4 regions of the Streptomyces sp. NPDC004838 genome follow, and region 2 is predicted to be linked to each of the others. Evidence: riboswitches for the same ligand, from Rfam matches in the RefSeq annotation. Region 2 holds a riboswitch; each other region holds the start of a gene.
What was found. Region 2 has a riboswitch for cobalamin ahead of metE (5-methyltetrahydropteroyltriglutamate--homocysteine S-methyltransferase). Riboswitches for the same ligand answer to the same signal wherever they lie in the genome.
Positions count from the first base shown of each region.

Region 1 (5,391 bases), on a different contig from region 2:
CTCCTTCAGCATGTCCGTGACCTGCTGATGAAGGGCGTCGTCGAACAGCTCCGGCTCCTCCTTGCGGACCGTGTCCACGACCTCGAAGGCGAAGTTCATGTGCATGGTCTCGTCGCGGAACACCCAGTTGGTGCCGGTGGCCAGACCGTGCAGCAGACCGCGGGAGCGGAACCAGTACACGTACGCGAACGCGCCGTAGAAGAACAGCCCCTCGATACAGGCCGCGAAGCAGATCAGATTCAGCAGGAACCGCCGCCGGTCGTCCCGCGACTCCAGCCTCTCCACCTTCTCGACCGAGTCCATCCAGCGGAAGCAGAACTGCGCCTTCTCACGGATCGACGGGATGTTCTCGACGGCCGCGAAGGCCGCCGTACGGTCCTTCGGATCGGGGAGATAGGTGTCGAGCAGCGTCAGATAGAACTGGACGTGCACCGCCTCCTCGAAGAGCTGACGGCTCAGATACAGCCGCGCCTCCGGGGAGTTGATGTGCTTGTAGAGCGTCAGGACCAGGTTGTTGGCGACGATCGAGTCGCCGGTCGCGAAGAACGCGACCAGCCGGCCGATCAGATGCTGCTCACCCGGTGTCAGCTTGGCGAGGTCGGTCACATCGGAGTGGAGATCGACCTCCTCCACCGTCCAGGTGTTCTTGATCGCGTCGCGGTAGCGCTCGTAGAAGTCCGGGTAGCGCATCGGACGCAGGGTTAGCTCGAAACCCGGGTCCAGGAGATTCTTGGCGTCGGAGCCGGTAGGGCTGGTGGAGCCGGTGGTACTGGTGGAGCTGGGCATTACTGGCACGCCTCGCAGGACTCGGGGTTTTCGAGGGAGCAGGCGACGGCGTCTTCCGGCGTCGCCTGTACGGGGGAGGGGGCGGGGGCCGACGTGCCGCTCGCCGCGCGGGCGATCCTGGTGGCCGGGCGGGACCGCAGGTAGTACGTCGTCTTCAGCCCCTTCTTCCAGGCGTACGCGTACATCGAGCTGAGCTTGCCGATGGTCGGCGTCTCCAGGAACAGATTCAGCGACTGCGACTGGTCCAGGAACGGAGTGCGGGCCGCGGCCATGTCGATCAACCCGCGCTGCGGGATCTCCCATGCCGTCCGGTACAGCTCACGCACCTCGGCCGGGATCCAGGAGAAGCCGGCCACCGAGCCGTTGGCGTCGCGCAGCGCCTCACGGGTCTGCGCGTCCCAGACGCCGAGGCGCTTCAGCTCCGCGACCAGATAGGAGTTGACCTGCAAGAACTCGCCTGACAGGGTTTCGCGCTTGAAGAGGTTGGAGACCTGCGGCTCGATGCACTCGTACACACCGGCGATCGAGGCGATCGTCGCGGTGGGCGCGATGGCGAGCAGCAGGGAGTTGCGCATCCCGGTGGCGGCGATCCGCTCGCGCAGGGCGGCCCAGCGCTCCGGCCAGTGAGGCTCGACGCCGTAGTGGTCCGGGTGCAGGACGCCACGCGCGGCACGGGTCTTCTCCCAGGCGGGGAGCGGGCCGTTGCGCTCGGCCAGCTCCGCGGACGCCTCGTACGCGGCGAGCATGATCCGCTCGGCGATCCGGGTGGAGAGCGCCCGCGCCTCGGGGGAGTCGAACGGCAGCTTCAGCTGGAAGAAGACGTCCTGAAGGCCCATCGCGCCCAGGCCCACCGGCCGCCATCTGGCGTTGGAGCGGCCGGCCTGCTCGGTCGGGTAGAAGTTGATGTCGACGACTCGGTCGAGGAAGGTCACGGCCGTGTGGACGGTGGCGTCCAGCCGCTCCCAGTCCAGTTCCTCGCCATCGGAGGCCCCGTTCACGAACGCGCCGAGGTTGACCGACCCGAGGTTGCAGACCGCCGTCTCCCCGTCGTCCGTGACCTCAAGGATCTCGGTGCAGAGGTTCGACGAGTGGACGGTGTGGCCGGGCTCGGCGGTCTGGTTGGCCGTGCGGTTGGCGGCGTCCTTGAAGGTCATCCAGCCGTTGCCGGTCTGCGCGAGGGTACGCATCATCCGGCCGTACAGCTCTCGCGCGGGCACGGACTTGCGGGCCAGCCCCCGGGCCTCGGCGGCGCGGTACGCGGCGTCGAACTCGTCGCCCCACAGATCGACCAGCTCGGGCGTGTCCGCCGGGGAGAACAGCGACCACTCGGTGTCGGCTTCCACGCGCCGCATGAACTCGTCCGGGATCCAGTGCGCGAGGTTCAGATTGTGCGTACGCCGCGCGTCCTCACCGGTGTTGTCGCGCAGTTCGAGGAACTCCTCGATGTCCGCGTGCCAGGTCTCCAGATAGACGGCGGCGGCCCCCTTGCGCCGGCCCCCCTGGTTCACGGCGGCGACCGACGCGTCCAGGGTCTTCAGGAACGGCACGATGCCGTTGGAGTGCCCGTTGGTGCCGCGGATCAGCGAACCGCGGGCGCGGATGCGGGAGTACGAGAGCCCGATGCCGCCCGCGTGCTTGGAGAGCCGCGCGACCTGGTGGTACCGGTCGTAGATCGAGTCCAGCTCGTCCAGCGGCGAGTCCAGCAGATAGCAGGAGGACATCTGCGGGTGGCGGGTGCCGGAGTTGAAGAGCGTGGGCGAGGAGGGCAGATAGTCGAGCCGGCTCATCAGCCCGTACAGCGCCAGGACTTCGGCGAGCGCCCGGTCCGACTCGTCCTCGGCGAGGCCGCAGGCGACGCGCAGCATGAAGTGCTGAGGGGTCTCGATCACCTGACGGGTGATCGGGTGGCGCAGCAGATAACGGCTGTAGAGGGTCCGCAGGCCGAAGTAGCCGAAGCGGTCGTCCGCGGCCGGGTCGACCGCCGCGTCGAGGCGGTCGGTGTGCAGGGCGACGAACGCGGCGGCCCGGTCGGCGATCAGGCCCTCGGTGTGGCCCACGGCGACCGAGGCCGAGAACGACACCGAGCCCTGGCTCGCGGCCTCGGCCGCGATCGTACGGGTCAGCAGCCGGGCGGCGAGCCGGGAGTAGGCGGGGTCCTCGGAGATCAGGCCCGCAGCGGCGTCGGTGGCCAGCTGGTGGAGTTCGGCCGCGTCCGATCCGGCGTGGCGTCCGCGCAGCGCGGCGGCGGCGACGCGGCCGGGGTCGGTGTCCGGCAGATCGGCGGTGAGTTCGGTCAGGGTCCGCAGCAGTGCGGTACCCGGGCCGTCGACCTGGCCGGGGACCCGCTCGGACACCGGTCCGGGAACCTGCCCGGACACGGGTCCGGGAGGGGTCTCGGAGGTGCCTGAAGCCGGATCGGCTGGCGCGATGGTCACGTGGTGCTCTCCCTCGCTCGGCTAGCGGGCCGGCGGGGAGCGGACAGAGCCGGGTGTGCCCGCGGCAGGGCAGCACTCACGGCGTCCACCGGCCCAACCGCGAGGCCCGGACGTCTGGGCACCCGGGTCGGACGAGCCGGGTGCGCTGTCGGCAGTCGGCCGGACTCGCCAGGCGTGACAAAGCACGCCGAAGCACACCGTTGCGGGACAGTTCCGGATTCACACCGGATTCCTCTGCAGCGACAGCGAGATGAGCATACATGTGGGGGCGCTTCCCGGAAGTACCCACCAGATGTTGTGTCGTGCGGTTGAGTTGTCTGTCGCGAAAGGGGGCTGCCCCTGTCCGTCACCGCCCCTTGCGCGGTACGGGAACGGGCCCGTGACGGCGGCCCTGAGCGCCCGTATGAGAACACTCACAACGCGGCCCGGCGCGAGCCCAAAAAAGAGCGGCCGAGTGAGCTGGAGGGGCGCGCGGGTGTCGAGAGGGAGAGCGCGCGGAGGTCCCGAGGTACGAGGGATCGAGCACGGTCGACCGTCGACACACGCTGAGAGCGCCCCGGAGGTGAACGAGCCCAAAAAGAAGGGGCCGAGTGTGCTGGAGGGGCGCGCGGGTGTCGAGAGGGAGAGCGCGCGGAGGCCGTGAGGTACGAGGGATCGAGCACGGTCGACCGTGGACGCACGCTCAGAGTGCCCCGTGGGGCCCCCGGACGGCGTCCGGGGGAGAACCGAGCCCCAAAAAATACAGACGGGCCGCCGCACCCGCTTGGTGCGGCGGCCCGAGGTGAACCCGTCGTGAATCGGCCCGTGGTCGGCCCTTGGTGAATCGGCCTGCTGAGATCCGGCCCGTTCAGCCGGTCGGGCGCTGAAGCCTCGCGACGAACTTGTACCGGTCGCCCCGGTACACCGACCGTACCCACTCCACCGGTTCGCCCTGCTTGTCCAGCGAGTGCCGCGAGAGCATCAGCATCGGCAGCCCCACATCCGTACCGAGCAGACCGGCTTCCCTCGGCGTCGCCAGCGAGGTCTCGATCGTCTCCTCGGCCTCGGCGAGGTGGACGTCGTACACCTCCGCCAGCGCCGTGTAGAGAGAGGTGTACTTCACCAGACTCCGGCGCAGCGCCGGGAAGCGCTTGGCCGAGAGATGGGTCGTCTCGATGGCCATCGGCTCGCCGCTCGCCAGCCGGAGCCGTTCGATCCGCAGCACCCGGCCGCCGGTCGAAATGTCCAGCAGTCCGGCCAGGGTGTCATCGGCCGTGACGTATCCGATGTCGAGGAGCTGCGAGGTCGGCTCCAGGCCCTGGGCCTTCATGTCCTCGGTGTACGAGGTGAGCTGAAGGGCCTGCGAGACCTTGGGCTTGGCCACGAACGTGCCCTTGCCCTGGATCCTCTCAAGCCGGCCTTCGACGACCAGCTCCTGGAGCGCCTGACGGACCGTCGTACGCGATGTGTCGAACTCCGCCGCGAGCGTGCGCTCCGGCGGTACGGGCGTGCCCGGCGGCATCGTCTCCGTCATATCGAGGAGATGACGCTTCAAGCGGTAGTACTTGGGCACCCGCGCCGCGCGGACGCCGGGTCCGCCCTCGGTCTCCGTGTTTCCCCCGTCGGTGGCCATGGCCCGCCTCCCAGGCTGTCCTGCTGCCGTCACCGGCTCCTCCGTTAATAGCGGCTCATATCGTGGCACGGGCCGGTCCGGGGGAGTGCGACCCCTCCCCTCGGGGTTCTTTCCAGTCGGACACCACTGCTTCTTATACACCGTTGGTACTAGGGTTGGTCTAGTCCAGGAGTCGGCATTCCTCCTGGCGACGCGTAGGTCCCCTCCGGGTGGTCCTTCGGCGTGGGCGGATTCCGGCCGTCCGGATCCTGCCCAGATGTCGGTCCGGTAACGGACTGGACGGCCTGGTTTATCGAGCCTTGACAGTCCTAAAGGTCTAGGCCAAGCTCCCGGTACTGGTCTAAACCATTAAAGGCCAGGTCCCAGCCCCAGGCAGTACTTCCCGTATGTCTCGTGGTGGGCGGGGGTGATCAGGCATCCCTTAGGAGGGTGGCGTGAAGCGCAAGCTCATTGCGGCGATCGGTGTCGCGGGCATGGTGATCAGTTTGGCCGCGTGTGGCTCGGACGACAAAGACGGGGACAAGGGGAGCGAGTCCAAGGGGCCTGACAGCTTCAAGG
Region 1 is NZ_JBSGAW010000001.1:381,532-386,922, reverse strand. It holds gene ACWEFL_RS01600 (ribonucleotide-diphosphate reductase subunit beta) at 1-786, opposite strand, end outside; gene ACWEFL_RS01595 (ribonucleoside-diphosphate reductase subunit alpha) at 786-3,164, opposite strand; cobalamin riboswitch at 3,355-3,480, opposite strand; gene ACWEFL_RS01590 (GntR family transcriptional regulator) at 4,069-4,833, opposite strand; gene ACWEFL_RS01585 (extracellular solute-binding protein) at 5,268-5,391, shown strand, end outside.
Region 1: linked by a shared signal. The riboswitch ahead of ACWEFL_RS01595 (ribonucleoside-diphosphate reductase subunit alpha) and the one ahead of metE (5-methyltetrahydropteroyltriglutamate--homocysteine S-methyltransferase) in region 2 are both predicted to bind cobalamin.

Region 2 (5,391 bases):
ACGCCTACAAGGACGGCCGGATCAACGTCAGCTCCCTCATCAACGACCTCGAGATCCCCACCATCGGCATCTTCAACGGCATGGGGTTCCACTCGGAGATCGTCCTGATGTGCGACATCACCCTCTGCGCCGAGGACGCCGTCCTCTACGACCTCCACTTCGACATCAGCTCCGTGCCCGGCGACGGCATCCACAGCTGTTTCCAGGAGCTGCTCGGGGTCAAGCGCGCCGCCTACGCCCTGCTGACCGGTGAGGCCATCAACGCTCAGCAGGCGCTGGAGTGGGGCATGGTCAACGAGGTGCTGCCGCGCGAGCAGCTGCTGGACCGCGCCAAGCGCATCGCGGACCACATCATGGGCCAGCCGCGCATCACCCGCCGGCTCACCACGCAGATCATCCGCCGTCCGTGGCGCAAGCGCATCACCGACGACCTCGACGGCGGCTTCGGCATCCAGATGTTCGGCCACCTGGCCAAGCAGAAGTCGATCCACGGCAAGGACCACATCGCCAAGTCCGGCGCGTACGTGCGCGAGGGCCGCAAGAACAACTTCGACTAGGTCGTTTCTGATGGATCAGGCTGGATCAGGGAGCGGGGTCTGGTGCCGTGCATCGCAAGGCGGAGGAGGGAATCCATGCGGAGCATAGGTGACCGACGACAACGCAGCGAGGTGCGGTGCCAGGGCACGCGAGCCCAGCAAGATCCATCAGAAGCGGCCTAAGCCCCCCGACTGAGCCCCCCGGCGGAGGGCTCCCGAACGGACGGGCCGGGCACGGCCAACAACGGCCTCGGCCGTGCCCGGCCCGTCCGCTGAATAAACCGACGACCGTACCGGAGACGCTCCGGTACGGTCGTCGGTCTGCTCTCGTGTCCGGCGTCCCCGGCCCGGCGTCCCCGGGCCGGGGGATCACGCGGCCCGGGGACGCCCGCGACTCAGCCGCTCATACGCAGATGCGCCGACATCACCTCGTGGTGGTGGCGCACCGCGTACAGCGCCGCCTCGACGTCGCGCTTCCGCACGGCCCGCAGGATGGATTCGTGGACGGCCGTCAGCGCGGCGATCCGCTCCTTCGCGAGCCAGCCGGGCGATGTGCCGCTGTCGATCCAGGCGCGGAACTCGTAGTTGATGAGCGCCGTGTGCACGCTGTCGAACATCGAGGCGAGATAGGCGTTGTGGGAGGCGTTGATCAGCGTCGCGTGGAAGTAGGTGTCGGCGCTCATCCAGCTCGCCGCGTCGCCGCCGGTGTGCTCGAACGCGCGCAGGGCCTCCTCCGCCTCCGCCAGTTCCTCGGTGGTGGCCCGCTCGATGGCCCGTACGACACCGGTCGACTCCAGCGACAGGCGCAGCTCCGCCAGCTGGCCGACCGAGCCGGGGTCCACGTCCAGCATCAGGTTCATCGCCGTCGCCAGCGTCGCCTCGGGACGCAGCCGGACATACGCCCCCGAGCCGCGCCGTGACTCCACGAGCCCCTTGATCACCAGGATCCGGATGGCCTGGCTCACGGTGGGCCGGCTGGCGGAGAGCAGCGCCGCCAGATCCCGTTCCGAGGGCAGCCGCGAACCGTCGGCGAGGTCCTGGGAGAGGATCAGCTGCTGGATCCGGTCGGCGATCTCCTCCGCCGCCGCGCCCTCCGGCCGGGTGCGGCCGATGTCCCGGAGAGCCCGCCACGGTCCGTCGGGCGGAATCTCCTTCGTACGTGCCACGGATTCTCCTCCACCGGTGGGTGCGGTCTGCTGACGGTCTGGCGCGACCGCGGTGCGGGACGCAGGGCCCCGGGGGCGCGCCGCCCGCCGCGCGGGCCTTTTGGGCGCGCGATCGGCATCTTCGCACGTTACACCGGTCCCGGACCCGGCCCGCGACCGAGTCCGGCGAACCGGGCCGAGGGGCCCGGACCGCGCCGCCGGATGAGGGTCCGGCGCACGACTCGACCTGCCGACCGTCAGCGCATCAGCACCCAGTCACATCTACGACAGGCGACGTCAATCGTCACCCCAGACGCGGTTGCGGTGTCAGGTCCCACATGCCCCCCTGTATACCGCTCGTCACATTGGGGTGCTTAGATGACGAGTACCGCTCCGGCACTGCGTTGACACGTGCTACCAGTGTCGGCGTAGTTACGCCTGCCCAACGCCGTGAACTCACACCCGAAGAGGCGACCCATGGGAATGATCCGCAAGCTGAGCAGCCTCAGTTCCGTCGGGCTGATCTCATACCACAGCCCTAAAGAGAAGGTGGCCAACGCCGCCGCCCGCACGTCTCGCGCCGACAAGCGGCTCGCCAAGGCGCAGGCAAAGCTCCTCGATGAGCAGCGGAAAGCCTTGGAGCGGGAGAACAACGCCTGATCGCGCCGACGCCGAACGCCCTTGCCCTCCTCGGGCGGGGGCTTTTTTCGTGTTTCGGTCCGGCTTCGCGGCCACGACGGTGCTGTTTTTGCGGACCCCGGCGCGGGCCGTTCTCCCGGTGGTCGCGGCCCTGTGCGGGATGACGGTTCACCGCCGTCAAACTCATCACCGCCTAGAAAGGTACGAACTCACCATCCGAATGGTGGACGCGGCGCTCCGCGCTCCTGGCAGGCCCTTTACGCTGGCCGGTGCAGCTGGTTCGCCCCGTCCGCCAGACGGGATGCGTCGTAAGAGGGAACCCGGTGGGAATCCGGGACTGCCCCGCAGCGGTGAACGGGAACGACCGCCGTCATACGCACTGGACCCGACGTACCGGGTCTGGGAAGCGACGGCCAGTAGGTGTCCTCCGGTCAGGAGGGCGTGCCCGTGAGTCCGAAGACCTGCCGACTGCCCGTGCGCGAACCACTCGCGCGCGGACATCCCGGTGACCTCGTGGGCGGGTCGGCGTACATACCGAGCGGACGACCGCGCTGTACCGCGCGAGATCATGCCCGCCTGGTTCCGTCACACCTTCGCGCTCTCGTCCCGTCGCCGGGATCTCAGGGATTCATCTCGCGAAGGAGATCTCCGTGACACCGAAGTCCGCAGCCGCGGCAGCACGGGCCACCGTGTACGGCTACCCCCGTCAGGGACAGGGCCGGGAACTGAAGAAGACCGTCGAGGGCTACTGGAAGAGCCGCGTCACCGCGGAAACGCTCCAGGAGACCGCCGCCGCGCTACGCCGTACGAACTGGCGGCAGCTCGCCGAGGCCGGCGTCCACGAGGTGCCCACCGGCGACTTCTCGTACTACGACCACGTCCTCGACACCACCGTCATGGTCGGCGCGGTCCCCGCCCGGCACCGGGCCGCCGTCGAAGCCGACGCCCTGGACGGCTACTTCGCCATGGCGCGCGGCACGCAGGACGTGGCACCGCTGGAGATGACGAAGTGGTTCGACACCAACTACCACTACCTCGTGCCGGAGCTGGGCCCGGACACGGTGTTCACCGCCGACTCCGCCAAGCAGGTCGCCGAACTGAAGGAGGCCCTGGCGCTCGGCCTCACCGCCCGTCCCGTCCTGGTCGGCCCCGTCACCTACCTCCTGCTGGCCAAGCCCGCCCCCGGCGTGCCGACGGGCTTCGAGCCGCTCACCCTCCTGGACCGGCTGCTCCCGGTGTACGCCGAGGTGATCGCCGACCTGCGCGCGGCAGGCGCCGAGTGGGCGCAGCTCGACGAGCCCGCCCTGGTCCAGGACCGCACGGCGGCCGAGCTGAACGCCGCCGCGCGCGCCTACCGTGACCTCGGCGCTCTCACCGACCGGCCCAAGCTGCTCGTCGCCTCCTACTTCGACCGGCTCGGCGACGCCCTCCCGGTACTGGCCAAGGCCCCGGTCGAGGGCCTCGCCCTCGACTTCACCGAGGCCGCCGCCGCCAACCTCGACGACCTCGCGGCGGTCGGCGGACTGCCCGGCAAGCGACTGGTCGCCGGTGTCGTCAACGGCCGCAATATCTGGGTGAACGACCTGGAGAAGTCGCTCTCCACGCTCGGCACGCTCCTCGGGCTCGCCGACCGCGTCGACGTGGCCGCCTCCTGCTCCCTGCTGCACGTCCCGCTCGACGCGACTGCCGAGCGGGACATCGATCCGCAGATCCTGCGCTGGCTCGCCTTCGCCCGCCAGAAGACCGCCGAGATCGTCACCCTCGCCACGGGCCTCGCCCAGGGCACCGACTCCATCACCGGCGAACTCGCCGCCAACCGCGCCGACCTCGCATCCCGCGCGGGCTCGCCCATTACGCGTGACCCCGCCGTACGCGCCCGGTCCGCCGCCGTCACCGACGCCGACGCGCGCCGCTCCCAGCCGTACGCCGAACGCGCCACCGCCCAGCGCGCCCACCTCGGCCTGCCCCTGCTGCCGACCACCACCATCGGCTCCTTCCCCCAGACCGGCGAACTGCGCACCGCGCGCGCCGACTTGCGGGCGGGCCGGATCGGCACGGCGGGCTACGAGGAGCGCATCAGGGCCGAGATCCGGGAGGTCGTCGCCTTCCAGGAGAAGAGCGGGATCGACGTCCTGGTGCACGGCGAGGCCGAACGCAACGACATGGTCCAGTACTTCGCCGAGCAGCTCACCGGCTACCTGGCCACGCGGCACGGCTGGGTCCAGTCGTACGGCACCCGCTACGTCCGCCCGCCGATCCTGGCCGGGGACATCTCCCGCCCCGAGCCGATGACCGTGCGCTGGACGACGTACGCCCAGTCCCTGACCTCGCGTCCGGTCAAGGGCATGCTCACCGGGCCGGTCACCATGCTCGCCTGGTCCTTCGTCCGCGACGACCAGCCGCTGGCCGACACCGCCCGCCAGGTCGCCCTCGCCCTGCGCGACGAGGTGGGCGACCTGGAGGCGGCCGGGACCTCGGTGATCCAGGTGGACGAGCCCGCGCTGCGCGAGACGCTGCCGCTGCGGGCCGCCGACCGTCCGGCGTATCTGGCCTGGGCGACGGAGGCGTTCCGGCTCACGACCGGCGGCGTCCGTCCGGACACCCAGATCCACACCCATATGTGCTACGCCGAGTTCGGCGACATCGTGCAGGCGATCGACGACCTCGACGCCGACGTCATCAGCCTGGAGGCGGCCCGCTCCCATATGCAGGTCGCCCGCGAACTCGCCGCCCACGGCTACCCGCGCGAGGCCGGCCCCGGCGTGTACGACATCCACTCCCCGCGCGTCCCGAGCCCCGAGGAGGCCGCCGCGCTCCTGCGCACCGGCCTCAAGGCGATCCCCGCCGAACGCCTCTGGGTCAACCCCGACTGCGGCCTGAAGACCCGCGGCTGGCCCGAGACCCGCACCTCCCTGGAGAACCTGGTCGCGGCGGCACGCACGGTCCGAAGCGAGCTGCCCGCGTCCTGACCCGGACGCCCTGCCGGGGTCGGAGCGCTGACGCTCGGGCCCCGGCCAGGCGGGACACCCGGCGTCCGTCCAAAGCGGCTCGGCGGTTCCTCCGATTCAGCC
Region 2 is NZ_JBSGAW010000002.1:202,412-207,802, reverse strand. It holds gene ACWEFL_RS03300 (enoyl-CoA hydratase/isomerase family protein) at 1-557, shown strand, start outside; gene ACWEFL_RS03295 (FadR/GntR family transcriptional regulator) at 932-1,702, opposite strand; gene ACWEFL_RS03290 (hypothetical protein) at 2,159-2,341, shown strand; cobalamin riboswitch at 2,593-2,803, shown strand; gene metE (5-methyltetrahydropteroyltriglutamate--homocysteine S-methyltransferase) at 2,971-5,289, shown strand; gene ACWEFL_RS03280 (DEAD/DEAH box helicase) at 5,386-5,391, opposite strand, start outside.

Region 3 (5,391 bases), on a different contig from region 2:
GAGCAGGGGTCCGGGGGTGTGGCGGGCGGCGGCCAGGGCGCGCAGGGTGGCGGCCTTGTCGAGGACGGGCGAGTCGAGGACGAGGCCGCTGATCCGGTCGCGCAGCACCGAGTCCGCGGCGGCGTGCAGCGCCATGGTGGCCCCGGTGGACCAGCCGTACAGGACCACGCGCGCGGCCCCGTTCCGTACGGCGAAGCGGAGGGCGGCGTCGAGATCGCGCCACTCGGAGTCGCCGAGGTGCCCGAGTCCGTCGGGGGAACGGGGCGCGTCGGGGTCGCCCCGGTAGCCGAGGCCGAGCACGGGCACGCGTCTGCCGTGCAGGAAGGGCAGAAGGTTCATGGGGTGTTCGCGGGTGGCGCCGAGGCCGTGCACGGCGATCACCCAGGTATCGCGGGGGCCCGGCACGAACCAGGACGGCAGGGGGCCGAGTTCTCCGGGGACGGCGACGTCCTCGTGGTCGATGCCGAGCGCGTCGGCCGGGCTGCCGAGGTGGAGTCGCGGGGTCAGCCGTACCCGGGTGCCGGGCTCCAGGCTGCCGTGGGCGACCTGCTCCAGACGGCGCACGACCGCGTCGGCGTCGTGCGGGGCTCCCTCGAACACCGGGCCGACGACGGCGTGGACGCCGTCGCCGTCGAGGCCGTACGTGCCGGGGCGCAGCGAGGCGAGGCTGCGGGTGAGGGTCACCGTGCCCGCCGCGGTGCCGTGCACGGTGAGCCGGGGGTCGCCGGGCAGGGGGCGGCTCGGGGACGCCTTGAGGGCGGCGTCGCCCGCGTACCGGGCGGCCACGACCGCCGCCGTGCCGATGCCTATCAGGGTGGTGACGGCTGTAGCCGTCGCGGTTGCCGGGCGCACGGTTCCAGTGTCGGCACGCGGGCGCCGGGGTGCCAGTGGAGGGCCGCCGTCCGGGTGGCGGCGGGCGATGCCCCCGGCCCCGGAGCGGGGATCCGGACGGCGTCGAACCGGACGGCGTGGCGGTTCCGCCGACCGGCGTGCGGCGACGGCGCGAACCGCCGCGGACGGTCCGCCGCGGAGGGCCCCGGTATCAGATACCGGAATCAGAGAAGTGAACAGAGGCACGGTGACGCAGATCACCATAAAACCGCATGAAAGCCGCTTCTCTCCCCCTTCGAGCCTCCGGAGCCGGAAAACCGGCCCCGCGAGAGAGAAAACGGAATGACGAGAACCGGTTGGAGACACCCCAAGTCCCGTCTCAGTTCATCTTCTGTTCACCCAGGTTACCTACGTTCAGCGAGCCACTGACCCCCAAAGATTGCCTGGGTAAATGGAACACATCACGCTGCTGCTCGCGATCGTGATCGTGACAGCTCTCGTGTTCGATTTCACGAACGGTTTCCACGACACCGCCAACGCGATGGCGACGACCATCTCGACCGGCGCCCTGAAACCCAAGACCGCGGTGGCCATGTCCGCCGTGCTCAACCTCGTCGGCGCGTTCCTGTCGGTGGAGGTCGCGAAGACGATCTCCAGCGGCATCGTCAACGAGTCAGGCATCACCCCAGAAGTCATCTTCGCGGCGCTCGTCGGCGCCATCCTGTGGAATCTGGCGACCTGGCTGATCGGCCTGCCGTCCAGCAGTTCACACGCCCTCATGGGCGGTCTGATAGGCGCGACCATCGCCTCGGTCGGTATCAGCGGCGTCAACGGCGGCACGGTCGTCACCAAGGTGCTGATCCCCGCCGTCGCCGCCCCGCTGGTCGCCGGCATCGCCGCGTACCTCGCCTCCCGGCTGACGTACCGAATCGGCCAGAAGGCGGGCGCGAAGGGCACCGAGAAGGGATACCGGGCGGGTCAGATCGCCTCGGCGGGTCTGGTCTCCCTCGCCCACGGCACCAACGACGCCCAGAAGACGATGGGCATCATCACGCTGGCCCTGGTGGCCGGCGGTGTGCTCTCCCCCGGCTCCAACCCCCCGATGTGGGTCATCGTCTCCGCGGGCGTCGCCATCGCGCTCGGCACCTACCTCGGCGGCTGGCGCATCATCCGGACCATGGGCAAGGGCCTGACCGACCTCCAGCCGCAGCAGGGCTTCGCCGCCCAGACCAGCGCGGCCAGCGTCATCCTCGCCTCGTCCAACCTCGGCTTCTCGCTCTCCACCACGCACTCCTGCTCCGGCGCCGTGATGGGCGCGGGCCTCGGCCGCAAGGGCGGGGTGGTCCGCTGGTCCACCGCCACCCGGATGTTCGTCGCCTGGGGTCTGACGCTGCCGGCCGCCGCGCTGGTCGCCGCGGGCTCGGAGTTCGTGACCAAGCAGGGCGACTGGGGAGTCGCGGTCGTCGCGGTCTTCCTGGTCGCGTCGAGCGGTTGGATCTGGCTGATCTCCCGCCGTCAGGTGGTCGACCACACCAACGTCAACGACACCGACCACGGCGACGGGCCCGCGGGCGTCGACGCCGCCATCGCCCAGGACGAACTCAAGACCACCATCCCGTCCCCCGCTCCCTCGGCCCCCGAAGCGGGTCCGGCGAGCCGGGCCGCGGTGTAAGGACGGATCAGCAATGAAAATCGACTGGGCAGCCCTCGGATCCGTCTTCGGCGTGAGCCTCGTCTCGACCGTCGTCGTGGTGGGCCTCTTCGCCGTCGGCGTGGTGGCCCTCAGCAAGCAGGAGGCGACGGAAGCCGGAGGCGGCTCCACCGCCCTCGCGCGCACCGGCGCGTACGCCTGCTTCGGGCTCTGCGCGGCGGCCGTGGCGTACGGGATCTATCTGATCATCACCTGACGTACGGATCCCCCCGCACCCCGCACACCCGCACCCCGCTGTACAGGTCGCGCGACCCGCACACGCACCGCCATACGTTCCACCCGGCCGGGCCGGGCGCCCTTGACGCGCCCGGCCCGGCCGTCGTCCGACTGTGGGGCTCAGCACACTGACCCTTCGCAGGTCAAGGGCGAGTTGACGGGTGTTCTCGGAGCGTGGTGGACTGCCGGAGCCATCACGACGGAAACAGAGGAAGCCGGTGCGAATCCGGCGCGGTCCCGCCACTGTGACCGGGGAACACCCCCGGAAGCCAGGAACTCTCACCGTCGGTCACGTCGAACCAGGGCGCGGACACCCTGAGTGAGGACATTTCGCCATGCGCGGCTGCGGTTCAGCTCCTGCCCCCAGAGCACTGAGTACAGCACCGATTTCACCGGCCCCCCGAGGCGAGACACCCGCCTGATCCATGCGTGCCGACCGAGTATTCGCGTACGGCGCCACCCTCGGCCTCACCGGCGACCTGCTGCTCGGCGATCCCCGCCGGGGACATCCCGTCGCCGTGTTCGGGAGGTCCGCGGGCGCCGTCGAGCGCGTCCTGTGGCGTGACCACCGCGGCTGGGGCGCGCTGCACACCCTCGTCTGCGCCGGGGGCGCGGCCGCGGGGGCCGTGTTCCTCTCGCGCGCCGCTCGCCGCGCTCCGGCCGCGTCCGTGGCGCTGACCGCCGCGGCCACCTGGACCGTCGTGGGCGGTACGTCCCTGGTGCGCGAGGCCCGCGCCGTCGCGGACGCGCTCGCCGCGGGTGACATCGAGGCGGCCCGCGAGCGGCTTCCCCATCTGTGCGGCCGCGATCCCAAGTCCCTGGACGGACCCGGAATCGCCCGCGCCGTCGTCGAATCCGTCGCCGAGAACACCTCCGACGCCGTGGTCGGCGCGCTGGTGTGGGGCGCCCTGGCGGGCGTGCCCGGTCTGGTGGGCTTCCGGGCCGTCAACACGCTCGACGCGATGGTGGGACACAAGTCGCCCCGCTACCTGCGGTTCGGCTGGGCCTCGGCACGCCTCGACGACCTCACCGGCGCGCCGGGCGCACGGCTGACGGCGGCACTCGCCGCACTCGCGGGCGACGACCCGCGAGGAGCGGTCCGGGCCTGGCGCGCCGACGGCCGCCGGCATCCGAGCCCGAACGCCGGGCCCGTCGAGGCGTCGTTCGCGGGAGCCCTCGGCGTACGGCTCGGGGGAACGCTCTCGTACGGCGGGCGGGTGGAGCACCGGCCCGTGCTCAACGGCGGTGGACGCCCGGTCGCCGTCGGGGACATCGAGCGGGCGGCCCGGCTGTCGCGACGGGTGGGCCTGCTGGCGCTGGGCACGAGCATCGCCGCCCGGCTGCTTCTCCAGCGGGTCGCGGGGCGAAGCGCACAGACGAGGGCGACGAGGGGAGGGACCCGATGACCGGTCGCAGGCGGGGCGGCGGGCTGCTGATCGCCGGAACGACGTCCGACGCGGGCAAGAGCGTGGTCACGGCGGGAATCTGCCGCTGGCTCGCACGCCAGGGCGTGAAAGTGGCTCCGTTCAAGGGACAGAACATGTCCCTCAACTCCTTCGTGACCCGTGACGGCGCGGAGATCGGGCGGGCCCAGGCCATGCAGGCGCAGGCCGCCCGTGTGGAGCCGACCGCGCTGATGAACCCCGTACTCCTGAAACCGGGGAGCGACCGCAGCAGCCAGGTCGTCCTGCTGGGCCGACCCGTCGGGGAGTTGAGCGCGCGCGGATTCTTCGGAAGCGCCGAGCCCGCGACGCGCCAGGGACCGGGGGCGGCGGCCGCGTCGCCCGGCACGGGGCTGCGCGGCGGTCGGCGGGAGGCGCTGCTCTCCACCGTCGTGGAGTGCCTGGAGGAGCTGCGGGGCACGTACGAGGCCGTGATCTGCGAGGGGGCCGGGTCTCCGGCCGAGATCAATCTGCGGCGTACGGACCTCGTGAACATGGGCATCGCGAGAGCCGGGAACCTCCCGGTGCTCGTCGTCGGGGACATCGACCGCGGCGGCGTCTTCGCCTCCTTCTTCGGCACCACCGCGCTCCTCGGCCGTGAGGACCAGCGGCTGGTCGCCGGGTATCTCGTCAACAAGTTCCGCGGTGACGTCTCGCTGCTGGAGCCCGGACTCGACATGCTCACAGGGCTCACCGGGCGGCGGACGTACGGGGTCCTGCCGTACGCGCACGGGCTCGGCATCGACGAGGAGGACGGGCTGCGCGTCTCCCTGCGGGGAGCCGTGCGCGAGTCGGTCGTCGCCCCGCCCGTCGGCGAGGAGATCCTGCGGATCGCGGTGTGCGCGGTGCCGCTGATGTCCAACTTCACGGACGTGGACGCGCTGGCCGCCGAACCGGGCGTCGTCGTACGGTTCGTGGACCGGCCCGAGGAGTTGGGCGACGCGGATCTGGTGATCGTGCCGGGAACCCGTGGCACGGTCCGCGCGCTGGAGTGGCTGAGGGAGCGGGGGCTCGCGCGGGAGTTGGCGCGCAGGGCGGCCGAGGGCCGTCCCGTGCTGGGCATCTGCGGCGGGTTCCAGATCCTCGGCGAGCGCATCGAGGACGACGTCGAGTCACGGGCGGGTTCGGTGACCGGTCTGGGACTGCTGCCCGTGCGGGTGCGGTTCGCGGCCGACAAGACGCTCGCGAGAC
Region 3 is NZ_JBSGAW010000033.1:40,565-45,955, reverse strand. It holds gene ACWEFL_RS30220 (alpha/beta hydrolase) at 1-852, opposite strand, end outside; gene ACWEFL_RS30215 (anion permease) at 1,283-2,503, shown strand; gene ACWEFL_RS30210 (hypothetical protein) at 2,517-2,738, shown strand; cobalamin riboswitch at 2,924-3,059, shown strand; gene ACWEFL_RS30205 (cobalamin biosynthesis protein) at 3,184-4,164, shown strand; gene ACWEFL_RS30200 (cobyric acid synthase) at 4,161-5,391, shown strand, end outside.
Region 3: linked by a shared signal. The riboswitch ahead of ACWEFL_RS30205 (cobalamin biosynthesis protein) and the one ahead of metE (5-methyltetrahydropteroyltriglutamate--homocysteine S-methyltransferase) in region 2 are both predicted to bind cobalamin.

Region 4 (5,391 bases), on a different contig from region 2:
GGTCGGCGAGGTCGGTGATGGAGAGCCGGGCGAGCGCGTCGTCGGCCAGTGCGGCGTCGGCCGCGGTGTCGGCCTCCCAGAACCGTTTGTGCGGGGCGCGGCCCATGAGGACGATCTCGCGGACGGTCAGCTCGAACTCCGCGGCGCCGTCCTGCGGCACGGTCGCCACCCGCCGCGCGCGTTCCTTGGGGCCGAGGGCGGTGAGGTCGTCGCCGTCGAGGAGGGCCTGTCCGGCCGTGGGGCGCAGGGTTCCGTAGACGCAGCGCAGGAGGGTGGTCTTGCCGCTGCCGTTGGGGCCGACCAGGCCGACGGTCTCGCCGGGCCGGGCTTCGAGGTCGATGCCGCTGAGCAGCGTACGGCCGTCGGTGTCGTATCCCAGTCCGCGTACGGTCAGGGCCGCGCCGGGGCGCGCGGCGGCTTCGGGGGCGGTCACCGTGCGGCTCCTTCCACGGGCCGGGAGCGCATCAGCCAGAGGAAGAGCGGGCCGCCGATGAGTGCGGTGAGGACGCCGACCGGGATGTCCTGGGGTGCGGCGACGGTACGGGCGGCGAGGTCGGCGACGACGAGCGCGAGGGCTCCGCCGAGTGCCGCGACGGGGAGCAGGGCGCGGTGGGTGGCGCCGACGAGCAGCCGGGCGGCGTGCGGGACCATCAGGCCGATGAAGCCGACCGCGCCGCTCACGGCCACGAGGACGGCGGTGACGAAGGAGGCGAGGACGAAGACGGCGGCGCGGAAGCGGGCGACGTCGAGGCCGAGCACGGTGGCGTCTTCCTCCCCCACCAGCAGCAGGTCGAGCGGTCGGGCGAGGGCGAGCAGCAGCGGCAGGCCGAGGCCGAGGACCGCGGCGGGCAGCCAGAGGCTGTCCCAGCGGGCGCTGCCGAGGCCGCCGAGGGTCCAGTACAGGGCCTCGCGGAAGTGCTCGGGTCGGGCGGAGGCGATGAGGACGAGGGTGGTGAGGGCGGTGAGGATGTACGAGACGGTGACTCCGGCCAGGACCAGCCGGGTCCCGGTCATCGAGCCGTCGCGCCGGGCGAGCCAGTAGACGAGTGTCAGTGCGCCGAGCGCCCCGGCGAAGGCTCCGGCGGGCATGGCGACGGCGGTGGTGGCGCCGATGCCGAGGGTGAGGACGACGACGGCCCCGGTGGAGGCTCCGGAGGAGATCCCGAGGATGAAGGGGTCGGCGAGCCGGTTCCGTACGAGGGCCTGGAGGACGGCGCCCACGACGGCCAGGCCCGCGCCGACGATCGCCCCGAGCAGGACGCGGGGCAGCCGCACCTCCATGATGATCGTGCGGGTAGGGCTGGGTGCGGCGTCCGGGCGCAGGGCCTGGAGGACCTCGCCGGGCGGGATGTGTACGGAGCCGAGGGCGAGGCCCGCGACGATCGCCGCGGCGAGGGCGAGCAGCAGGCCGGTGGCGACGGTTCCGTACCGGAGCCGGGACGTGGTGGCGGGGGTCTTCGACGGGGCGGACCCGACGGGTCCGGGGCGCGGCGCGGCGGGCGGGGCGGGCGGGGGCTCGGAGGCGTGCGGGACGGGCGCGGCGGGCACAGGTCTCGACGGGGCAGGGCCGGCCGGGCCGGGCTCGGAAGCGGGCGCGAGCGCGGCTGACGGGGCGGACCCGACGGGTCCGGGGCGGGGTGCGGTGGGGCCGGAGACGTCGGCCCTGGACCGACCGGACCCGGACGCGGTGGGGCCGGACGGGCCCGCACCGGATGGGGACGCGGCGGACCCGACCGGGCCCGGACCGGGGCCGTCCGGTCCGGGCTTCGCGGCTGGGGTCCTCACCGCGCGAGCTGCGGGGCCAGCTTGGCGATGGCGTCGGGTGCTCTTACGCCGAGGACCGCGTCGGAGAGCGGCAGCACGGCGAACCGGCCGTTCCTGATCGCCGGTACGTCCCCCAGCGCCGGGTCGTCGAGCAGGCGCTTCTTCTTCTGTTCGACGGTGGTGGCGCCGTAGTCGTAGATGAGGACGACCTCCGGCTTGCGGGCCACGACCTCCTCCCAGGTCGCGTCCCCGAAGTTCTTGTCGAGGTCGGCGAAGACGTTGCGGCCGCCCGCGCGGGCGATCAGCTCGTTGCCTATGCCCTTGCCGCCCGCCGTGAACGCGGTCTTGTCGCCGCTGTCGTAGACGAAGACGGGTACGGGGGTGCGGTCCTTCAGTCCGGTCGCGGTCCCGGCGACCGAGGCGCGGGAGGCGTCGATCCACTTCCGGGCGCGGTCGCCGACGCCGAAGGTGCGGCCGATCTCCTCGACCTCGCGGTAGACGTCGTCCAGCGTCGTCCTGCCCTTGACGCAGTTCTCCACGTTGAGCCGGGTGTCGATGCCGGACTTCTTCAGCTCGTCGCGGGTGCGGCCGTCCTTGGCGTCGAAGGCGCTGGCGTAACCGCCGTACACGAAGTCGGGGTTGAGGGAGAGGAGCTTCTCCTTGGAGGGGTACTCCTTGGCCGCGACCGGCACCGAGGCGTACGCCTTCCGGTAGCGCGGCAGGACCTCGTCGTCGAGGTAGGCGGTGCCGACGAGGGACTTCTCCAGTCCGAGTTCCAGCATGATCTCGGTGACGTGCTGGTTCATGGTGACCGCGCGCTCGGGGGGCGCGTCGTAGGTCGTCCGTACGCCGCAGTTGTCGACGGTGTAGGGGAAACCCGACGAGGCTGACGAGGCTTTGGCGGCGGGCTTGTCGGCGGACGACGCGTCGGAACGGTCGTCTCCCGTACCGCAGGCGGTGAGCGGGAGCAGCAGCGCGGCGGCTGTGAGAGCGGCGGTGCGGGCCGGGCGGCGGGGGGACGGACGGCTGGATATCCGCCGGGAGACGCGGCTGTTCGTGCGCCGGGGCATGGGGCTGGGCATGCGGATGGCCTCCTCCGGGGATTTCCACGTCCCCTGGGTGGTGGGAGAAGGGCGGCCGGTCAGTTCCTGGCTGGCGAGCGGGGACGCGGGGGCGCGTCGGACGCTCGGTCACAGTGGCGGGACCGCGCCGGATTCACACCGGCTTCCTGGGTCCTGCCGCCCCTGTATGGAGTTGGGTCGGTCCGGGTCAGTATGCCTGGACGACCTTGACCTCTTCCTCGGTGACCTCGCCTTCGAGGATGCGGAACGAGCGGAACTGGAACGGGCCGGCGTCGTCCGCGTCCGCCGTGGAGACCAGGACGTAGTGCGCGCCGGGCTCGTTGGCGTAGGTGATGTCCGTACGGGAGGGGTATGCCTCGGTCGCGGTGTGCGAGTGGTAGATGATCACCGGCTCTTCGTCGTTGTCGTCCATCTCGCGGTAGAGCTTCAGCAGGTCCGCGGAGTCGAACTCGTAGAACGTGGGCGAGCGGGCCGCGTTGAGCATGGGGATGAAGCGCTCCGGGCGGTCGCTGCCCTCGGGGCCGGCGACGACGCCGCATGCCTCGTCGGGGTGGTCGGCGCGGGCGTGCGCGACGATCTGGTCGAACAGGGCCTGGGTGAGGGTCAGCATGCCGATCAGCATAATCAGCGGGCCGTCCCGTACCGGGGGGCGGTACGGGACGGCCGGTGGACCGGCCGGTCCCGGAAGGGCCGGCGGTCCGGTCCGCACGGGGGGTGGGTCAGGGCTTGGCGAACGCCGCGCCGCGCGGGTTCCTGGCCTTCAGTGTCAGATACGCCACGCCCATGATCAGCGCCCAGACGGGAGCGCAGTACAGAGAGATCCGCGCGTCCTCGTCGATGCCCATCAGCACGATGACCATGAGGATGAACAGAAGGGCGAACCAGCTGGTCCAGGGCGCGCCGGGGGCTTTGAAGGAGGAGTGCGGGAGTTCGCCGCGCTCGGCTCGGGCCCGGTAGCGGAGCTGGCTGACGAGGATCATGATCCAGGCCCACATGCCGGAGATGGTGGCGAACGACACGATCTTGTTGAACGCTTCGCCGGGCCACTGGTAGTTGATCCAGACGCCGATCAGCATCAGGCCCGCGGAGAAGGTGGTGCCGATCAGAGGGGTGCCGCGCTTGGTGAGCCGGGTGAAGAAGGCGGGGCCCTGGCTGTTGAGGGCGAGGTCGCGGAGCATCCGTCCGGTGGAGTACATGCCCGAGTTGCAGGACGACAGGGCCGCGGTGAGGACGACGAAGTTGACGATTCCCGCGCCGGCCTGGAGGCCCATGGTGTCGAAGGCGGCGACGAAGGGGGAGACGCCGGGCCGGAAGGTGGTCCACGAGACCACCGAGAGGATCATGATCAGCGCGCCCACGTAGAAGACCGCGATCCGCCACGGGACGGTGTTGACGGCCCTGGGGAGCGTCTTCTCCGGGTCCTTGGACTCCCCCGCCGTGACGCCGACGAGTTCGACGGCGAGGAAGGCGAACATCACGATCTGCAGGGTCATCAGGGTGCCGCCGATGCCCTTGGGGAAGAAGCCGCCGTCGGCCCAGAGGAGGGAGACGGACGCAGTGTCCCCGGCGTCGGAGAATCCGAGGGTGAGGATTCCGGCGCAGATGAGGATCATGCCGACGATCGCGGTGACCTTCACCATGGAGAACCAGAATTCGAGTTCGCCGAACAGCTTCACGGAGATCAGGTTCGCGCCGTAGAGGACGACGGTGAAGACGAGTGCGGAGACCCACTGCGGGATGTCGAACCAGTACGTCATATAGGCGGCCGCGGCGGTGACTTCGGTCATTCCGGTGACGACCCAGAAGAGCCAGTACGTCCAGCCGGTGACGAAGCCCGCGAAGGGGCCGATGAACTCGCGCGCGTACTCGGAGAACGAGCCCGACACCGGGCGGTACATGAGCAGTTCGCCCAGGGCCCGCATGATGAAGAAGATGACCAGGCCCGCGATGGCGTAGGCGAGAATGAGGCTGGGGCCGGCCTTGGAGATGCCCTTGCCCGCGCCGAGGAAGAGGCCGGTGCCGATGGCTCCGCCGATCGCGATCATCTGGATCTGGCGGGCGCCGAGTGTGCGGTGGTAGCCCTGGTCGTCCGGGGAGCCGCCGGGGCCCGCGGGGCCGCCGGGATCCGTGGGGCCGTGCCCGCCGTGCTTGTCGTGCTTGTCGTGCTTGTCGGGGGTGTCGTCGACCTGCACCGAGGTCATGGTGGTGCGCCCTTTCTCCATGCCGATCCGCGTCCGCCGTCCGAAGACGCGCGGTTGCGGATCAGGTCCCGATCCCCCCGAATACGTCCTGATCCCCCCGGATACGGATGGAGTGCCACCGGCGGTCCGCCGGTGGCGGCACCGCCAGGCGCATGGGTGGCACCCCTGGCGGCCGTGCAGATTTATCACGGTTGCGCCGGAGATCGGCGGTGGCGAAAGTGGCGCACACCACAGGGAAAACCGGACAAAAACCCCTCCGGCGAACAAAACACGCCGAGGTGGTGATGTGATTGTTATCCGGATTTGAGCGTCCGCTGAGCGAACGTTTGCCCCGGCATGGACGT
Region 4 is NZ_JBSGAW010000010.1:91,550-96,940, reverse strand. It holds gene ACWEFL_RS13990 (ABC transporter ATP-binding protein) at 1-433, opposite strand, end outside; gene ACWEFL_RS13985 (FecCD family ABC transporter permease) at 430-1,407, opposite strand; gene ACWEFL_RS13980 (ABC transporter substrate-binding protein) at 1,782-2,846, opposite strand; cobalamin riboswitch at 2,887-3,018, opposite strand; gene ACWEFL_RS13975 (Mov34/MPN/PAD-1 family protein) at 3,034-3,456, opposite strand; gene ACWEFL_RS13970 (amino acid permease) at 3,566-5,047, opposite strand.
Region 4: linked by a shared signal. The riboswitch ahead of ACWEFL_RS13980 (ABC transporter substrate-binding protein) and the one ahead of metE (5-methyltetrahydropteroyltriglutamate--homocysteine S-methyltransferase) in region 2 are both predicted to bind cobalamin.